DNA from 3 places in the Streptomyces sp. ADI95-16 genome. Region 3 is predicted to be linked to each of the others. Evidence: riboswitches for the same ligand, from Rfam matches in the RefSeq annotation. Region 3 holds a riboswitch; each other region holds the start of a gene.

Region 1 (5,681 bases), 2.6 Mb from region 3:
TCCTCGTCGATCGACTCCGTCATCAGCGACGTGGCGTCGGCCATCTTGCACTCGGTGTAACGCATGGCGGCCGGCGGGTCGTCGTTGCCGAGCGAACCGAAGTTGCCGTGGCCGTCGACCAGCGGCAGCCGCATCGAGAAGGGCTGGGCCATGCGCACGAGGGCGTCGTAGATCGACGCGTCACCGTGCGGGTGCAGCTTGCCCATGACCTCGCCGACGACGCGGGCGCACTTCACGTATCCGCGGTCGGGGCGCAGGCCCATCTCGTTCATCTGGTAGACGATGCGCCGGTGCACCGGCTTCATGCCGTCCCGGGCGTCGGGCAGGGCGCGGGAGTAGATCACCGAGTACGCGTACTCGAGGAAGGAGCCCTGCATTTCGTCGACGACGTCGATGTCGAGGATCTTCTCCTCGAAATCCTCCGGCGGCGGGGTCTTCGTGCTGCGGCGGGCCATCGCTGCGCGGCTCCTTAACCAAGAAAGGTCTGCTGGGGGTCTGGCTGGTGTTCTGACGGGGTCCGAGTCGGGTGACGCGGACCATTGTGTCCCGAGGCACCGACAACGCCGACTCCGACCCTGGGGGTCCCCCCGGACGGAGTCGTGCGGGGGAACGGGACCCGGGAACTTCTACGGGCATCGGCGCGCTTGCATACAGTGGCAGGTCTGACACAAATCTCTGCATCGCGATCGAAGGGACCACATGCCCATGGGTCACACGGCCACAGCCCAGGCCGGCTCCGGCGGCCTGACAGCGACCGAGCACCGGCTGGCCAACGGCCTGCGCGTGGTGCTCTCCGAGGACCACTTGACCCCGGTCGCCGCGGTCTGCCTCTGGTACGACGTAGGCTCGCGCCATGAAGTCAAGGGGCGAACCGGCCTGGCTCACCTCTTCGAGCACCTGATGTTCCAGGGCTCGGCGAGCGTACCCGGCAACGGGCACTTCGAGCTCGTCCAGGGTGCCGGCGGTTCGCTCAACGGCACGACGAGCTTCGAGCGCACCAACTATTTCGAGACCATGCCGACCCACCAGCTGGAGCTCGCGCTCTGGCTGGAGGCGGACCGGATGGGCTCGCTGCTCGTCGCCCTCGACGACGAGTCGATGGAGAACCAGCGCGACGTCGTCAAGAACGAGCGCCGCCAGCGCTACGACAACGTGCCGTACGGCACGGCGTTCGAGCGGCTGACCGCCCTCGCCTACCCCGAGGGCCACCCGTACCACCACACCCCGATCGGCTCGATGGCCGACCTGGACGCGGCCTCGCTGGAGGACGCGCGCGCCTTCTTCCGCACGTACTACGCGCCCAACAACGCGGTGCTGTCGGTCGTCGGCGACATCGACCCCGAGCAGACGCTCGCGTGGATCGAGAAGTACTTCGGCTCCATCCCCTCGCACGACGGCAAGCAGCCGCCGCGCGACGGATCGCTGCCGGAGGTCATGGGCAAGCAGCTCCGCGAGGAGATCGTCGAGCAGGTCCCGGCGCGCGCCCTGATGGCCGCCTACCGGCTCCCGCACGACGGCACCCGCGAGTGCGACGCCGCCGACGTGGCGCTGACGATCCTGGGCGGCGGCGAGTCCTCGCGGCTCCACAACCGCCTGGTACGCCGTGACCAGAGCGCCGTCGCGGCCGGTTTCGGCCTGCTCCGGCTGGCCGGCGCGCCGTCGCTCGGCTGGCTGGACGTCAAGACCTCCGGCGGCGTCGAGGTCCCCGGCATCGAAGCCGCCGTGGACGAGGAACTCGCCCGGTTCGCCGCCGAGGGCCCCACCGCCGAGGAGATGGAGCGCGCCCAGGCGCAGCTGGAGCGGGAGTGGCTGGACCGGCTGAGCACCGTCTCCGGCCGCGCCGACGAACTGTGCCGCTTCGCGGTGCTGTTCGGTGACCCGCAGCTGGCCCTGACCGCGGTCAAGCGGCTCCTCGACATCACCGCCGAGGAGGTCCAGGCCGTGGCCGCGGCCCGACTGCGCCCGGACAACCGGGCGGTGCTGGTGTACGAGCCGCTCACGGGCCCGGACACCGACGCCGACGACGCCGAGCACACCGAGCACTCCGAGAACGAGGGGGCGGAGCAGTGAGCGACACCGCAGCCGTCACGATGACCTTCCACCCGCGCCCCGAGGCCGGCGAGGCCCGGCCGTGGGCCTTCCCGGCCCCCGAGCGCGGCGCGCTCCCCAACGGCCTGACCCTGCTGCGCTGCCACCGCCCGGGCCAGCAGGTCATCGCCGTCGAGATCAACCTCGCGGCCCCGCTGGACGCCGAGCCCGAGGGCCTGGACGGGGTGGCCACCATCATGGCCCGCGCCCTGTCCGAAGGCACCGACAAGCACTCCGCCGAGGAGTTCGCTGCCGAGCTGGAGCGCTGCGGCGCCACCCTCGACGCGCACGCCGACCACCCGGGCATCCGGGTCTCCCTGGAGGTGCCGGCCTCCCGCCTGGCCAAGGCCCTCGGCCTGCTCTCCGAGGCGCTGCGCGCGCCCGCCTTCGCGGACAGCGAGGTCGGCCGGCTGGTGCGCAACCGGCTCGACGAGATCCCGCACGAGCTGGCCAACCCGCAGCGCCGCGCCGCCAAGCAGCTCTCCCAGGAGCTGTTCCCGGCCGGCCTGCGGATGTCCCGCCCGCGCCAGGGCACGGAGGAGACGGTCGCCCGTATCGACTCCGCGGCCGTGCGCGCCTTCTACGAGGCCCACGTACGCCCCGCCACCGCCACCGCGGTGGTCGTCGGCGACCTGACCGGCATCGACCTCGACGCCGTCCTCGCGGAGACCCTGGGCACCTGGACCGGCGACTTCGCGGAGCCGCGACCGGTTCCGCCGGTCACCGCCGACGACACCGGCCGCGTGGTCATCGTGGACCGGCCCGGCGCGGTCCAGACGCAGCTGCTGATCGGCCGTACCGGCGCCGACCGGCACGACCGCGTCTGGGCGGCCCAGGTGCTCGGCACGTACTGCCTCGGCGGCACCCTGACCTCCCGTCTGGACAAGGTCCTGCGCGAGGAGAAGGGGTACACGTACGGCGTACGCGCCTTCGGCCAGGTGCTGCGCTCCACGGCCGACGGCAAGGGCGCCTCGATGCTCGCCATCAGCGGTTCGGTGGACACGCCGAACACCGGCCCGGCGCTGGACGACCTCTGGAAGGTGCTGCGCACCCTCGCCGAGGGCGGCCTGACCGATGCCGAACGGGACGTGGCGGTGCAGAACTTGGTGGGCGTGGCCCCGCTGAAGTTCGAGACCGCGGCCTCCGTCGCGGGCACGCTCGCCGACCAGGTCGAGCAGGAGCTGCCGGACGACTACCAGGCGCACCTGTACGCGCAGCTCGCCGACACCGGCACCGTGGAGGCGACTTCGGCCGTCGTCAACGCGTTCCCGGTGGACCGGCTGGTAACGGTGCTGGTGGGCGACGCCGCCGAGATCGAGGGACCGGTGCGGGCCCTCGGGATCGGTGACGTCACGGTGGTCACCAACTAGACGGATCCGGAAGCGGTTCCCAAGGGGTCTCGGCGGCTTGTCCGCCGGGGCCCCTTATGTCTGTTTAGCGCTGAGGTTGCGTGTATGTGGTGTGGCGTACGCAACAAAAGCGCGAGTCTGTTTGGCGATTGACTGATGATCCGCCTAGCGTCAGGCGTGCTGTTCGTCAGTTGTAACCGCCGCATCCGCGGCACCGGACAGCGATCGCCGAGTCCCCGTCAGGCGCGAGCCTGGGGAGCCGGGGACCCACATGCGTCCCTGGGGTGAATCGGACCGCCTCGTCAGAGGGGGCCCGTAGGAGACCTTCCTGCTCCGAACCCGTCAGCTAACCCGGTAGGCGAGAGGGAAGGAAAGGATCAGCCCCTTCATGGCGTTTGGCAGTCGTGCCGCCGGCAAGCACCGTGGTTCCAGCCGTCTGAGCCGCAAGACCGCCGGCTACGCCGGCATAGCAGCCCTCGCCACCACCGGTGTCGTCGGCTCCATCGCCGCCCCCGCGTTCGCCGCGGACGGCAAGGCCCTCTCCATGGAGGACACCGGCCTGAACGCCGTGGTCGTCGCCGAGGACCTCCAGGGCGAGATCCAGGCCCAGGCCGACTCCCAGGAGCGCGCCGCCGAGGTCGCCGCCGTCAAGGCGCAGGCCGAAGCCGACGCCAAGCAGCAGGCCGCGGAGGCCAAGCGCGTGGCCGAGGCCAAGGCGAAGGCCGAGCGCGACGCCGCGGAGCGCGCGGCCCGCGAGGAGGAGCGCAAGCGCCTCAACACCTTCGTCGCCCCCGTCGAGGACTCGTACGTCAGCACCCAGTGGCACGCGGGCGGCGGCATGTGGTCCTCCGGCAGCCATACGGGCATCGACTTCCACGCGGCCTCCGGCACCACGGTGCACGCGGTCGGCGCGGGCACCGTCGTCGAGTCGGGCAACGGCGGCGCGTACGGCAACAACGTCGTCATCAAGCACAACGACGGCACCTACACCCAGTACGGCCACATGTCCTCGCTGGGCGTCTCGGTCGGCCAGCAGGTCACCGCGGGCCAGCAGATCGGCCTGTCGGGCTCCACCGGCAACTCCAGCGGCCCGCACCTGCACTTCGAGGCCCGCACCGGCCCCCAGTACGGCTCGGACATCGACCCGGTGGCGTACCTGCGCTCGCACGGCGTCAACGTCTGACCAGGCGCCGCGTTTCGCACCGCTTCGAGGAAGACCCCGGCTCATCGAGCCGGGGTCTTCCTCTTTTTTATGGCAAATATTTCGAATATCCGGCCGTACTCGGAAATTATCGTGTGTTGCAATAGAGTCGCAGCACGGTAGTCGGAATGAGGCGGAGGTTCGGTTTTGCGTATTCCTGCGCGCGCGGTGTGCACGGCGATCCGCGACGACATCGTCTCCGGGGTCTTCGGGCCGGGCAGCAGGCTGACCGAGGAGGTGCTGGCCCGGCGGTACGGGGTCTCGCGCGTCCCCGTGCGCGAGGCGCTGCGGACCCTGGAGTCCGAGGGGTTCGTCACCACCCGGCGGCACGCCGGCGCCTGCGTGGCCGAGCCGACCGAGCAGGAGGCCGCGGACCTCCTTGAGGTACGGATGCTGCTGGAGCCCCTCGCCGCCGCCCGGGCCGCCCGCCGGCGCACGGAGGCGCACCTGAAGGTGCTGCGCGGGCTGGTCAGGCTGGGGCAGGAGCGGGCCAGGAGGGGCCAGGGGGAGGATCTGCGGGCCCTGGGCGGCTGGTTCCACGAGACGCTCGCCCAGGCCTCGGGCAGTCCGGGGCTGATCGCGCTGCTGACGCAGATGCGGCACAAGGTGGCCTGGATGTACGCGGTGGAGGCCCCGGAGCGGCCCGCCGAGTCCTGGGCGGAGCGCGGCGCGATCGTGGACGCGGTGGCCCGGGGCGACGCCGAGCGGGCGCGGGCGCTCACCGCGATCCACGCGGACCGGGCGGCGGGGACGCACCGGCTCCGGGTGAGGACTTCGCAACCTGCCGTAAACATGTCGAGCGGCCCCCATTAACAAGAGCCGTATACAAAGGCCGGACGGGGCCGATATCGGCGCGCGATATTGCGCGGTGGCGGATATTCGCGGGGCAGGCGGGTCTGATTCCGGCCGCTTGGGCTGCTTGGAATATCGAATTCGCGAAGGGGCTGCGCGCCGCGAATGCGGCGGCCGGTGTCCGAAAACGCGTGAGCCGTGGTCCCCGGTGTTCCGGGGCCACGGCTCGTTCGCGTACGGGCGAGGGTCGG
Region 2 (5,681 bases), 3.1 Mb from region 3:
TGCTCTCGTTCCAGTCCAGCTCGCGCAGCCGGTCCGGCGGGACCCCCCAGCGCTCCAGGTGCGCGCCGACGCCCAGCGGGACCGCGAAGACGGTGTCCGTACCGGCCAGGGCCTTGATCGTCGGGAGGTCGAGGTGGTCGTAGTGGTCGTGCGAGATCACCACGACGTCCACGTCGCCCAGCGAGGCCAGCGGCACCGGCACGGGGTGCAGCCGCTTGGGACCGGCGAAGGGGAAGGGGGAGCACCGCTCGCCCCACACCGGGTCGAACAGCACCCGGCGCCCGTCGATCTCCGCGAGCACGCTGGAGTGCCCCATCCAGGTCAGGCGCAGCCCGCTGACCGGCGGCTTCGCCAGTTCGGCGAGGGTCGTCGGATAGACCGGGACCGGCGCGCCCGGGTTGCGCCGGACCCGCTGCTCCTTGTGGAAGTAGATCTTGGCGAACTCCGCCATGGAGCCGGACGGCCGGGTGCGGGCGCCGATGGGGTTCTGGAAGACGCCGTCGGCGAAGTTCGGCGAGCGGCGGATCCGCTCCATCCGCGCGCCGGACGGGTCCGCGCCGAAGGCTTCGGGCCGCAGGGCGCGCAGTCGCGGACGCAGGGGACGGGAGCCGGTCAAGGCGCCTCCAGGGTGGTTCGGGGCAGGACGGTCACACAGGCTACGACGTTCCAACGCGCACCGGCCCCGAAGGATTCCGCCCCCCGGCCCCGGCCTGGCCCCACCTCAGCCCCGCCTCAGCCCCGCTTCGCCCCGCCCGCTCCCCCGCTGCGGCCGCCCGCCCGCGCGCCCCGCCCCCCGGCCTCGCGACCGGCGGCCCCCCGCGCCCTACAGCGGCAGCAGGTCCGGCCGCTTCGCCTCGACGTGGTCCCCGGAGGACTCCCCGCGCAGCCGCCGGCCGATCCACGGCACCAGGTACTCGCGCGCCCACTGGATGTTGTCCCGGGTCACGTCCACCGACCCGCGCGGCCGCAGCGGCGGCCACGGCTGGTCGGGATCGGCGGGCACCTCCAGGCCGAGCACCTGCGCGGCGCGCAGCGCCACCCGGGTGTGCCCCTCGGGCGACAGGTGCAGCCGGTCGGCGTCCCAGGCCCGCCGGTCCTGTACGGACTTCAGCGACCAGAGGTCGAGCACCGGGCAGTCGTACCGGTCGGCGATGGCGCGGACGTGCGCGCTGTAGGTGGCCACCTTGCCCCGGATGTGCTTGAGGACCGGCACGCCCCGGGTGTCGAAGCCGGTGGTGATCATGACCTGTCCGACGGCGCCTGCGAGGTCGGCGACCGCCGCCTCGAAGCGTTCCGCGACGTCGTCGGGGTCGCTGCCGGGCCGGATGATGTCGTTGCCGCCCGCGCAGAAGGTCACCAGGTCGGGCGCGAGCTCCTTGGCCCGCGGCACCTGCTCCTCCACGATCTGGTCCAGGAGCCGCCCGCGTACGGCCAGGTTCGCGTAGCCGAAGGTGTGCTCCTCCCGCTGGTCGGCCAGGAGTACGGCCAGCCGGTCCGCCCAGCCGAGAAAACTGTCCCCGGGTCCCGGGTCCCCCACGCCCTCGGTGAAGCTGTCCCCGATCGCCGCGTACGAGCCGATGGTCTTGAGTGTCGTCGTCGTCGCTGCCACGAGAGCACATCTTTCACCCCGGTGCGTGACCTACGCCACCGTAGGCAGGGGTTGACGGTCCGTGATTTATACCACCCGGTCAGGTCGGAATAACGGCGCGAGGCCGGGACCCCCCTCGGGCCCCGGCCTCACGTGCCTGTCGTACCTCTCCCGACGGCGGCCGCCGTCAGATGCTCACGCCCTTGGAGCGGAGGTAGGCGATCGGGTCGATGTCCGAGCCGTAGGACGGGCCGGTGCGGATCTCGAAGTGCAGGTGCGGGCCGGTCGAGTTGCCGGTGGAGCCGGAGAGCCCGATGGTCTGGCCGGGGGTGACGCTCTGGCCGACCGAGACGGACAGCTGCGAGAGGTGGCCGTACTGGGAGTACTTGCCGTCCGCGTGCCGGATGACGACCTCGTTGCCGTACGAGCCGGCCCAGCCGGCGGAGACCACGGTGCCGGCGCCGACGGCGCGGACGGTGGTGCCGGAGCTCGCGATGAAGTCGGCACCGGTGTGGTAGCCGGAGGACCACATGGCGCCGGGGGTCTTGTACTGGGTGGAGATGCCGCCGCCGACGGGGGCCACGAAGGCGGCCGTCTTGCCGGCGGTGGTGGAGGCGCCCGCGCTCTGCTGCTTCTCGGCGGGCGCGGCGGGCGCGGTCTTCGGCTTGGCCTTCGGGGCCGGCGCCGACCGCTGGGCCGGCTGCTCCGCGGACTGCCCGGCGGCGGACTGCCCGGCCGGCTTCTGCGCGCGCTGCGGGGCCGGGGCCGACTCCGCAGCGGCGCCCTTCGCGCCCAGGGTCAGCTTCAGACCCGGGTGGATCAGGGAGGGGTTGGCGCCGACGGCCTCGCGGTTGTCCTCGTAGAGCCGCTCCCAGCCGCCGTCCAGCTGACGCTCGGCGGCGATCTTCGAGAGGTAGTCGCCCGACGCGACGGTGTAGACGGCCGGCGCGGTCTCGGCGGCCTGCGGGGCCGCGGCCCGGACCTGCGGCGCGGCGGCGGTGGTGACGGGCGCCTGTACCGGAGCCGCGGCGGGCGCGGCGGCCGGGGCACCGGCCGCGGAGGCGCCGGTGGCGCCCAGCAGCGGCAGGGCGAGGGCGGCGCCGCCGGTACCCGCGGCGGCGAACCCGCGCGATATCGAACTGGACTTGGGGCGGCGGTGCTTACCCTTTCCGGGCATGGCGATTTCCTCTCCGTCGCCTGCGAGGTGAGCTGTCGGATTCGGACTGGAGATGTCCGGCCGTACATGAACAGCGCATGTACGGCTTCACCCCGAGCCGTCCCGGACGTGGATCCGGAACAGCGGCTTACCTGGTTCCCCCGCTCCTGCCGCGCGCGATGGTAGTCGGGTGCGGTTCCCGGGCGGCGGCAGGATTCGGCGGTCCACCCGGATCGATCGCGAAGGTAATCCAGCCGCGCCACGGGGAACAAGCCACGAATTCCCTGACGCAATCGCAGGTATGAGGGATCAGCGGAATTCCGGTCACCCTCTGTCCATTCCGGACCCTCAACAACCGCCCTGGCAAGGGAATTCGGCCTGGGCGATCAGGCACTCACGGTCACCGTATGATCTGGCTCACGGGGACGGATCCGATCTGGCCTCCGGATATGGCAAGTTGGCGCCAAGTAGTGTAATTCGGACACCGCACGACGACGCGGAGGAGTTCCCGTGACCCAGCAGATACCCGACGCCCCGGCCATGGAGCCGGAACTGTCCGGAGTGCGCAATTTCCGTGATGTCGGCGGCCTGCCGACCACGGACGGGCGGAAGGTCAGGTCGGGACGACTGTTCCGAAGCGGACATCTCGCACATGCCACCGAAACCGACGCGGAGTTCCTCGCGTCGCTCGGCCTGCACACCGTCTTCGACTTCCGCAACGCCGCCGACCAGGCCCTCGACGGCCACGACGTGGAGCTGCCCGGAGTCCGCAACGTCAACCTCCCGCTGTCGGATCCGGCGGACGGCGGGGAGTTCTGGACGATGGTCCGGGAGGGCGATCTCGACCAGCTCCGCGGCATCCTGGGCGAGGGCAGGGCCGCGGCCCGGATGGCGAACGCGTACCGCGCCATCATCACCGAGCGCACCGCCGAGCACGCCCGGGTCCTGCACGCCCTCGCCGAGGACAGCGTCCCGGCGCTGATGCACTGCGCGGCCGGCAAGGACCGGGCCGGCCTGTCGATCGCGGTCACCCTGCTCGCGCTCGGAGTCGAGCGCGCGGCGATCGTGGCGGACTACCTGGAGTCCAACGCCCCGCACCGCCGCTACCGGATGCGCCGCGGCGGGGAGCCGGAGGGAACCCGCTCCCCCGAGGTGGCGGAGCTGCTCGCGCCCCTCTTCGACGCCCGCGCGGAGTACCTGACGGCGGCCTTCGAGGCCATCGAGGCGACCTGGGGCGGGGTGGACCGCTATCTGGCGGAGGGCCTCGGGCTGACGCCCGAGACCCTCGCCCGGCTGCGGGACCGGCTCCTCGACTAGGGCCTGCCTTCCGGCCCGATCCGGAAGACAGGCCCTGGACCGCCCGGAGCGGGCCGCCGGCGCCGCTGACGACGGGCGCCGTCAGCCGTTGCCGACGGCCTGCTTCACCAGCGTCCTGCCGAAGTCCCACATCAGTGCGCCGCCGCCGTGGGCCTCGTCCATGACCGCCCGGAAGGCGGTCACGAACCGGTCCACGTCGCCCTCGTCCACGATGAGCGGCGGGATGAGCTTGATGACTTCCAGGTGGTCGCCGGAGACCTGGGTGAGGATGCGGTGCTTCTGCAGCAGCGGCACCACCACCATCTGCGCGAACAGCCCCTTGCGGGCCGCCTGGAGCATCGTCCAGCGGCTGCGCAGCCCGAGCGAGGACGGCCGGCCGAACTCGATGCCGATCATCAGCCCGCGTCCGCGCACCTCGTGCAGCAGCTCGTACTCGGCCACCATCGCCGCGAGCCGCCCGCGCAGCAGGTCGCCCATGGCTCGGGCGTTCGCCACCACCCCCTCGTCCTCCATGACCGAGAGGACCGCAAGGCCGGCCGCCATCGCCTGGGCGTTGGAGCCGAAGCTCGCGGAGTGCACCAGCACGCGGTCCATGGAGGAGTAGACCTTCTTGAAGATCCAGTCCTTGCCCAGGGTCGCCCCGACCGGCACGTACCCGCCCGAGAGGGCCTTGGCCACGCACACCAGGTCCGGTTCCACGCCCGGCTCGTGCTGGTACGCGTAGAAGTCACCGGTACGTCCGAGCCCGGTCTGCACCTCGTCGGCGATGAGCAGCGCCTTGTGGCGGCGGAGCAGTTCCTGCGCGGCGGGCAGGAAACCGGGCGGGGCCGCGAGCACGCCCTTGCCCTGGACCGGCTCGACGATCAGGGCGGCGACATCGCCCCGGCCGAGCTCCCGCTCCAGGGCCGCCAGGTCGCCGAGGGCGATCCGGGTGTCGGGCAGCAGCGGCGCGAAGCCGTCGCGGAACCCGCCCTCCCCGTTGACCGAGAGGGAGCCGGTGGTGAGCCCGTGGAAGGCGTGGTCGCAGTAGAGGATCCTGGGGCGCCCGGTGGCGTACCGGGCGAACTTCAGGGCGGTCTCCACCGCCTCGGTGCCGCTGTTGCCGAAGAAGACCCGGTCCAGGTGGGGGCTGTACGAGAGCAGCTTCTCGGCCAGCAGTCCGGGCAGCGGCTGGCAGTCGAAGCGGGTGAGGTCGGCGAGCTGGGCATCGAGGACGTCGTGCAGGGCCCGGCGGACCACGGGGTGGTGCCGGCCGAGGCCCATCACGCCGAACCCCGCCAGCATGTCGAGGTAGTCGTTGCCCTCGGCGTCCCAGAAGTGGGCGCCCTCGGCCCGCTCGTAGACCTTGTCGAAGCCGATCGTGTGCAGCATGCGGGGCAGCTGGTGGTTGAGGTGCCGGGCGTGCAGCTCGTACCGCTCCCCGCCGCGCTCGGCCAGCAGGGCGCCGAGGTCGAAACCGCCGCGCCCGGACGCTCCCGGTGCCGGGGTCATGCCGAGTCGCCCCGGTTGCTCGCGATCGTCTCCCTGGCCGCGCGCAGGGATTCCTTGAGCGAGCCCATGGTGGCCAGGACGGCGGTCGGCTCGTAGCCGCAGTGCGCCATGCAGTTCGCGCAGCGCGGG
Region 3 (5,681 bases):
GGCGGGCGACCCGGTCCTGGTGGTCCTCGCGGCCGCCGACCGCGACCCCGACCGCTTCGCCGACCCGGACACCCTCGACCTCTCCCGCACCGACAACCAGCACCTCGGATACGGGCACGGGATCCACTACTGCCTGGGCGCTCCGCTCGCGCGACTCGAAGGACAGACCGCGCTTGCGACTTTGCTGACGCGTCTGCCTGACCTGGAACTTGCCATTCCGCCTCAGGAGCTGCGCTGGCGCGGGGGGTTGATCATGCGTGGCCTGCGCACGCTTCCCGTCCGGTTCACACCCCGAAACACCTGAACGTCCCCTGACCAGAAGTCAGTCCCGGGCCGGAGTTGTCACGAGCGTGCTAACGCAGCTAGGTTCTGCCGTTACCCCGCCGTTATGCGAAAGGTGCAGCTCATGCGTTCCGGGAACGGCCGCCACAGACGCCCCCGCCAGGTGCCCGCCATAGTCGTCACCGCCGGAGTCACAGGCTCCGCGCTGGCCCTGCCGCTGCTCGCGGCGACCAATGCGAGCGCTGCGGACGCCTCCACTTGGGACCAGGTCGCCGAGTGCGAGAGCGGCGGGAGCTGGAGCGCGAACGCCGGCACCGGCGCCTATGGCGGACTCCAGTTCAGCCAGGAGGAGTGGAAGAACGCGGGCGGCCTGTCCTACGCCGAGCGCGCCGACCTCGCGAGCCGCTCGCAGCAGATCGCCGTCGCCGAGCGGGTGCTGGCCTCCCAGGGCCCCGAGGCGTGGCCGCTGTGCGCGAGCCCGGCCGGGCTGACCAAGGACGGCCCGTCGGCGGACGTGAACCCCGGCAACGCCGGCTCGGTCGCCCCGAGCCCGTCCCGCCCGGACAGCTCGGTGCCCGTCCAGGGCTCCACTCAGGCCAAGGACTACGGCGCGCCGACGCAGACCCCCGCCCCGGCCGGTTCGCCCACCTTCGGGCTCCCCGACATCCCGCAGGGCCCCTCGCTCGGACTGCCCGTCATGCCCGACCCGGACCTGCCGTCGACGACTCCGTCGGCCCCCACGACGCCGGGCGGCTCGACGACCGACCCCGCCTCGCCCACGACCCCGGGCAACCCGACCACGCCGGGGACGCCGACGTCCCCGACGACCCCGACCGACCCGAGCGTGTCGCCGAGCGCCCCGGCCGGCTCGACGAACCCGGGCAACCCCACGATCCCGGCGGCCCCGGGCACCCCGGGCGCCACCACCGGCCCCGGCGCCTCCCCGAGCCCCTCCGCCACGGCGGACGACGCGGCCGGCGCGGCGGGCGAGGGTGCCGGAAAGCACCGCGGCCCGGCCGCGGTCGAGAACGCGAGCGCTCCTGACGCCGCGTCGGACCCCACGTACACCGTCAAGGCGGGCGACAGCCTGGCCACCATCGCGTCCGCCAAGGGCGTCAAGGGCGGATGGAACGCGTTGTACCAGGCCAACGAGCAGGTCATCGGCGGGGACGCGGACCTGATCAAGCCCGGCCAGAACCTGGATCTATCGAAGAAATAGCGGCACTTCGGACACCCGTAAAGACCTGAATGTCTGTTATCTGTAAGTGAGACATGCGTCTCTTCGGGTCAACTGGCGTGTCGAGTCCGCAGCGTTCCGTGAACCCCGCCCTCACCTGCGCAAACACCCCTGCGAAGGGCGCAAGTAGGGCCCGTTTCTCCCCGATGTTGCTCGTTGAACATCGGGGAGAGACCTGTCTACCTTCTGAATCGCTCGCCACCGCGGGCCTCTTCGACCGCATCGCCGAATCCTGCCGGCGGCCGGGGGGAACAGTCGTCGCGTAAAGCGCCGAAGGCAGGAGCGGGGGAACCAAGGTAGGCGCCGGGAACGGCCGTTGAGAGACGGTCACGGACCGGCTAGGGGTTAAGTCACACACCACGTGTGGCCGGGCACTCACTCGCCCGAACCCGACAGCTCACCTCGTAGGCGTCGGTGAGGAGAACTCCATGCTGCTTTCGGGCAAGGGCAAGGGCAAGCACCGTCGCGGTTCCAAGGCCGTCCGCATCGTCACGCTCGCCGGCGTCGCCGGTGTGGCCGTCGCGGCGCCCCTGATGGCGGTGGGATCCGCCTCCGCCGCGACCGCCTCCGAGTGGGACCGCGTCGCCTCCTGTGAATCCGGCGGCAACTGGTCCATCAACACGGGCAACGGCTACTACGGCGGTCTGCAGTTCTCGTCCTCCACCTGGGCCTCCTACGGCGGCACGGCGTACGCCTCCACCGCCAACAAGGCCTCCAAGTCGCAGCAGATCGCGATCGCCGAGAAGGTCCTCAAGGGCCAGGGCAAGGGCGCCTGGCCGGTCTGCGGCAAGGGCCTGTCCGGCTCCTCGTACAACGGCGGCACCGAGGCGGCCAAGCCGAAGCCGAAGCCCGAGGCGAAGCAGCAGCAGAAGGCCGCGCCGAAGAAGGAGACCAAGCGCGCCGAGGCGCCGGTCACCCGCTCCGAGCGCGCCCAGGCCCCGGCCCCGGTCAAGACCGCGCCGAAGACCGCGCAGAAGGCCGCCCCGGCGGCGCCCCAGGCCCCGAAGACCGGCAACGGCTCCTACGAGGTCAAGCCGGGCGACACCCTGGGCACCATCGCCGAGGCGAACGGCGTCCAGGGCGGCTGGGAGAAGCTCTTCGAGCTGAACAACGACGTCGTCTCGGACGCCGACCTGATCTTCCCGGGCCAGAAGCTGGACCTCAGCTGAACCTCCCGGTAACCGCCTAGAAGGCGTCAGCACCACGCACGATCCACACCGCCCGGCGCGTATCCCCCCACGCGCCGGGCGGTGTCGTGCGTGCCGGTCACGCCGATCGATCGAGCGGAGTATGTCCGGGAAGGCGGGTATTCGGGCCCTTTTTCGTCCCAGGACCCGGGCAGTCGGGCGGCCGAGTGTCCCGAGCCGGTTAGGCTCTAGGCGGCAAGGCCATCCCACGGCCTGACACGCCACCGCACACCCAGCGTCACATCCCAGAAGGAGATGCTCGTGCCGTCCATCGACGTCGTCGTAGCCCGGGAAATCCTGGACTCCCGAGGCAACCCCACGGTCGAGGTCGAGGTGGGCCTCGACGATGGCAGCACCGGCCGTGCTGCAGTTCCGTCCGGTGCCTCCACCGGTGCCTTCGAGGCCATCGAGCTCCGTGACGGTGACCCCAACCGTTACTTCGGCAAGGGCGTAGAGAAGGCCGTCCTGGCCGTCATCGAGCAGATCGGCCCGGAGCTCGTCGGCTACGACGCGACCGAGCAGCGCCTGATCGACCAGGCCATGTTCGACCTCGACGCCACCGACAACAAGGGCTCGCTCGGCGCCAACGCCATCCTCGGCGTCTCCCTGGCCGTCGCGCACGCCGCGTCCGAGGCCTCGGACCTGCCGCTGTTCCGCTACCTCGGCGGCCCGAACGCGCACCTGCTGCCCGTTCCGATGATGAACATCCTCAACGGTGGGTCGCACGCCGACTCCAACGTGGACATCCAGGAATTCATGATCGCCCCCATCGGCGCGGAGTCCTTCTCCGAGGCGCTGCGCTGGGGTGCCGAGGTCTACCACACCCTCAAGAAGGTCCTGCACACCAAGGGCCTGTCCACCGGTCTCGGTGACGAGGGCGGCTTCGCCCCGAACCTGGAGTCCAACCGCGCCGCGCTCGACCTCATCGTCGAGGCCATCAAGCAGGCCGGCTACGTCCCGGGCAAGGACATCGCGCTCGCGCTCGACGTCGCCGCGTCCGAGTTCTACAAGGACGGCAAGTACGAGTTCGAGGGCCAGTCCCGCTCGGCCGCCGAGATGACCGAGTACTACGAGGAGCTCGTCTCCGCGTACCCGATGGTCTCCATCGAGGACCCGCTGTACGAGGACGACTGGGCCGGCTGGAAGACCCTCACCGACAAGCTCGGCACCAAGGTCCAGATCGTCGGCGACGACCTGTTCGTCACCAACCCGGAGCGTCTGGCCCGCGGCATCGAGGAGGGCTCCGCGAACGCCCTGCTCGTGAAGGTGAACCAGATCGGTTCGCTGACCGAGACCCTCGACGCCGTCGAGATGGCCCAGCGCAACGGCTTCAAGTGCATGATGTCCCACCGCTCCGGCGAGACCGAGGACGTCACCATCGCCGACCTCGCCGTCGCCGTGAACTGCGGTCAGATCAAGACCGGCGCCCCGGCCCGCTCGGACCGCGTCGCCAAGTACAACCAGCTGCTGCGCATCGAGGAGATCCTCGACGACGCCGCGGTGTACGCCGGCCGCAGCGCCTTCCCGCGGTTCAAGGGCTAACCACGCCCCGGCTTCCGTACGTCCCCGCACTCGGTCCCGTACCGTGTGCGGGGACGTATTGCGTAGCGCACACAGGGGAGGCGGGACCAATGGCCGGGAACCGGGACCGGTTCTCCACCTTCTCGACCGCGACGAGGCTGAAGCAGCTCGGCGAGCGGACCGCCGCCCACGTCTACCGGTCGCAGTCGCGCCGTCAGGTCCGCCGCAGCCGGCTCACCGGCCGGGCCGCCCTGCTGGTGCTCGTCCTCTGTACCCTGGTCGTCGCCCTCGCGTATCCGATGCGTCAGTACGTGTCCCAGCGCTCGGAGATCGCGGAGCAGCAGCGGGCCGCCGACGACGCGCGCAGGCGCCTTGAGGAACTCCGCGACGAGAAGGCCCGCTGGCAGGACCCGGCCTACGCGGAACAGCAGGCGCGCAAGCACCTGCACTTCCTGCGGCCGGGGGAGATCGGCTACATCATGAAGGACCCCGGGGCCGAGGCCGCGGAGCGGCACCGTACCGGACAGGCCGCTTCCGACCGCCCCTGGTACTCGAACGTCTGGGACGGGGTCGACAAAGCCGACCGCCCCGGCGAATGACGAGCACCGCACCCATCCACGAGAACGAAGAGACTTCCTCCAGGCATGCAGACGCCCCCGCCCCAGACCGACCGGACCGAGCCGACCGACGCGGACATCGAGGCGTTCGAGCAGCAGCTCGGCCGCCCGCCGCGCGGGCTCCGCGCCATCGCGCACCGCTGCCCCTGCGGCCAGCCGGACGTGGTCGAGACCGCCCCGCGGCTGCCCGACGGCACGCCCTTCCCGACGACGTACTACCTGACGTGCCCGCGCGCGGCCTCCGCCATCGGCACGCTTGAGGCCAACGGCGTGATGAAGGAGATGCAGGCGCGGCTCGCCGAGGACCCGGAGCTCGCCGCCGCCTACCAGGCCGCGCACGAGGACTACATCCGGCGCCGGGACGCCATCGAGGTCCTCCAGGGCTTCCCGAGCGCCGGCGGCATGCCGGACCGGGTGAAGTGCCTGCACGTGCTGGTCGGCCACTCGCTGGCCGCCGGCCCGGGGGTGAACCCCTTCGGCGACGAGGCCCTCGCGATGCTGCCGCAGTGGTGGGCCAAGGGCCCCTGCGTGACGCCGTGCGGGCAGAAGGAGGAGTCCGAGTGACCCGGGTCGCGGCCATCGACTGCGGTACGAACTCCATCCGGCTGCTCGTCGCCGACTGCGACCCGGGTACGGGCGAGCTGGTCGAGCTCGACCGGCGGATGCTCGTCGTCCGGCTCGGCCAGGGCGTGGACAAGACCGGCCGGCTGGCCCCGGAGGCGCTGGAGCGCACCTTCGCCGCCTGCCGTGAGTACGCGGCCGTCATCAAGGAACTGGGCGCGCAGAAGGTGCGCTTCGTGGCCACCTCGGCCTCGCGCGACGCCGAGAACCGGGACG

The links. A riboswitch is a leader RNA that binds a small molecule or an ion and turns the genes downstream of it on or off. The one in region 3 is predicted to bind cyclic di-AMP.
Region 1: it holds a riboswitch for cyclic di-AMP, as region 3 does, so the genes downstream of both, EES41_RS27095 (M23 family metallopeptidase) here and EES41_RS15270 (transglycosylase family protein) in region 3, are expected to answer to the same signal.
Region 2: it holds a riboswitch for cyclic di-AMP, as region 3 does, so the genes downstream of both, EES41_RS29445 (M23 family metallopeptidase) here and EES41_RS15270 (transglycosylase family protein) in region 3, are expected to answer to the same signal.

What each region holds. Positions count from the first base shown of each region.
Region 1 is NZ_CP033581.1:6,042,648-6,048,328, forward strand. Features, by position in the region: gene EES41_RS27080 (DNA topoisomerase (ATP-hydrolyzing) subunit A) at 1-455, opposite strand, end outside; gene EES41_RS27085 (pitrilysin family protein) at 706-2,070, shown strand; gene EES41_RS27090 (pitrilysin family protein) at 2,091-3,458, shown strand; cyclic di-AMP (ydaO/yuaA leader) riboswitch at 3,654-3,813, shown strand; gene EES41_RS27095 (M23 family metallopeptidase) at 3,826-4,620, shown strand; gene EES41_RS27100 (GntR family transcriptional regulator) at 4,786-5,451, shown strand.
Region 2 is NZ_CP033581.1:6,593,913-6,599,593, reverse strand. Features, by position in the region: gene EES41_RS29455 (MBL fold metallo-hydrolase) at 1-616, opposite strand, end outside; gene EES41_RS29450 (SGNH/GDSL hydrolase family protein) at 824-1,609, opposite strand; gene EES41_RS29445 (M23 family metallopeptidase) at 1,776-2,765, opposite strand; cyclic di-AMP (ydaO/yuaA leader) riboswitch at 2,770-2,976, opposite strand; gene EES41_RS29440 (tyrosine-protein phosphatase) at 3,255-4,061, shown strand; gene EES41_RS29435 (aspartate aminotransferase family protein) at 4,143-5,552, opposite strand; gene hpnH (adenosyl-hopene transferase HpnH) at 5,549-5,681, opposite strand, start outside.
Region 3 is NZ_CP033581.1:3,484,138-3,489,818, reverse strand. Features, by position in the region: gene EES41_RS15280 (cytochrome P450) at 1-304, shown strand, start outside; gene EES41_RS15275 (transglycosylase family protein) at 407-1,501, shown strand; cyclic di-AMP (ydaO/yuaA leader) riboswitch at 1,778-1,945, shown strand; gene EES41_RS15270 (transglycosylase family protein) at 1,948-2,688, shown strand; gene eno (phosphopyruvate hydratase) at 2,962-4,248, shown strand; gene EES41_RS15260 (septum formation initiator family protein) at 4,338-4,826, shown strand; gene EES41_RS15255 (DUF501 domain-containing protein) at 4,872-5,408, shown strand; gene EES41_RS15250 (Ppx/GppA phosphatase family protein) at 5,405-5,681, shown strand, end outside.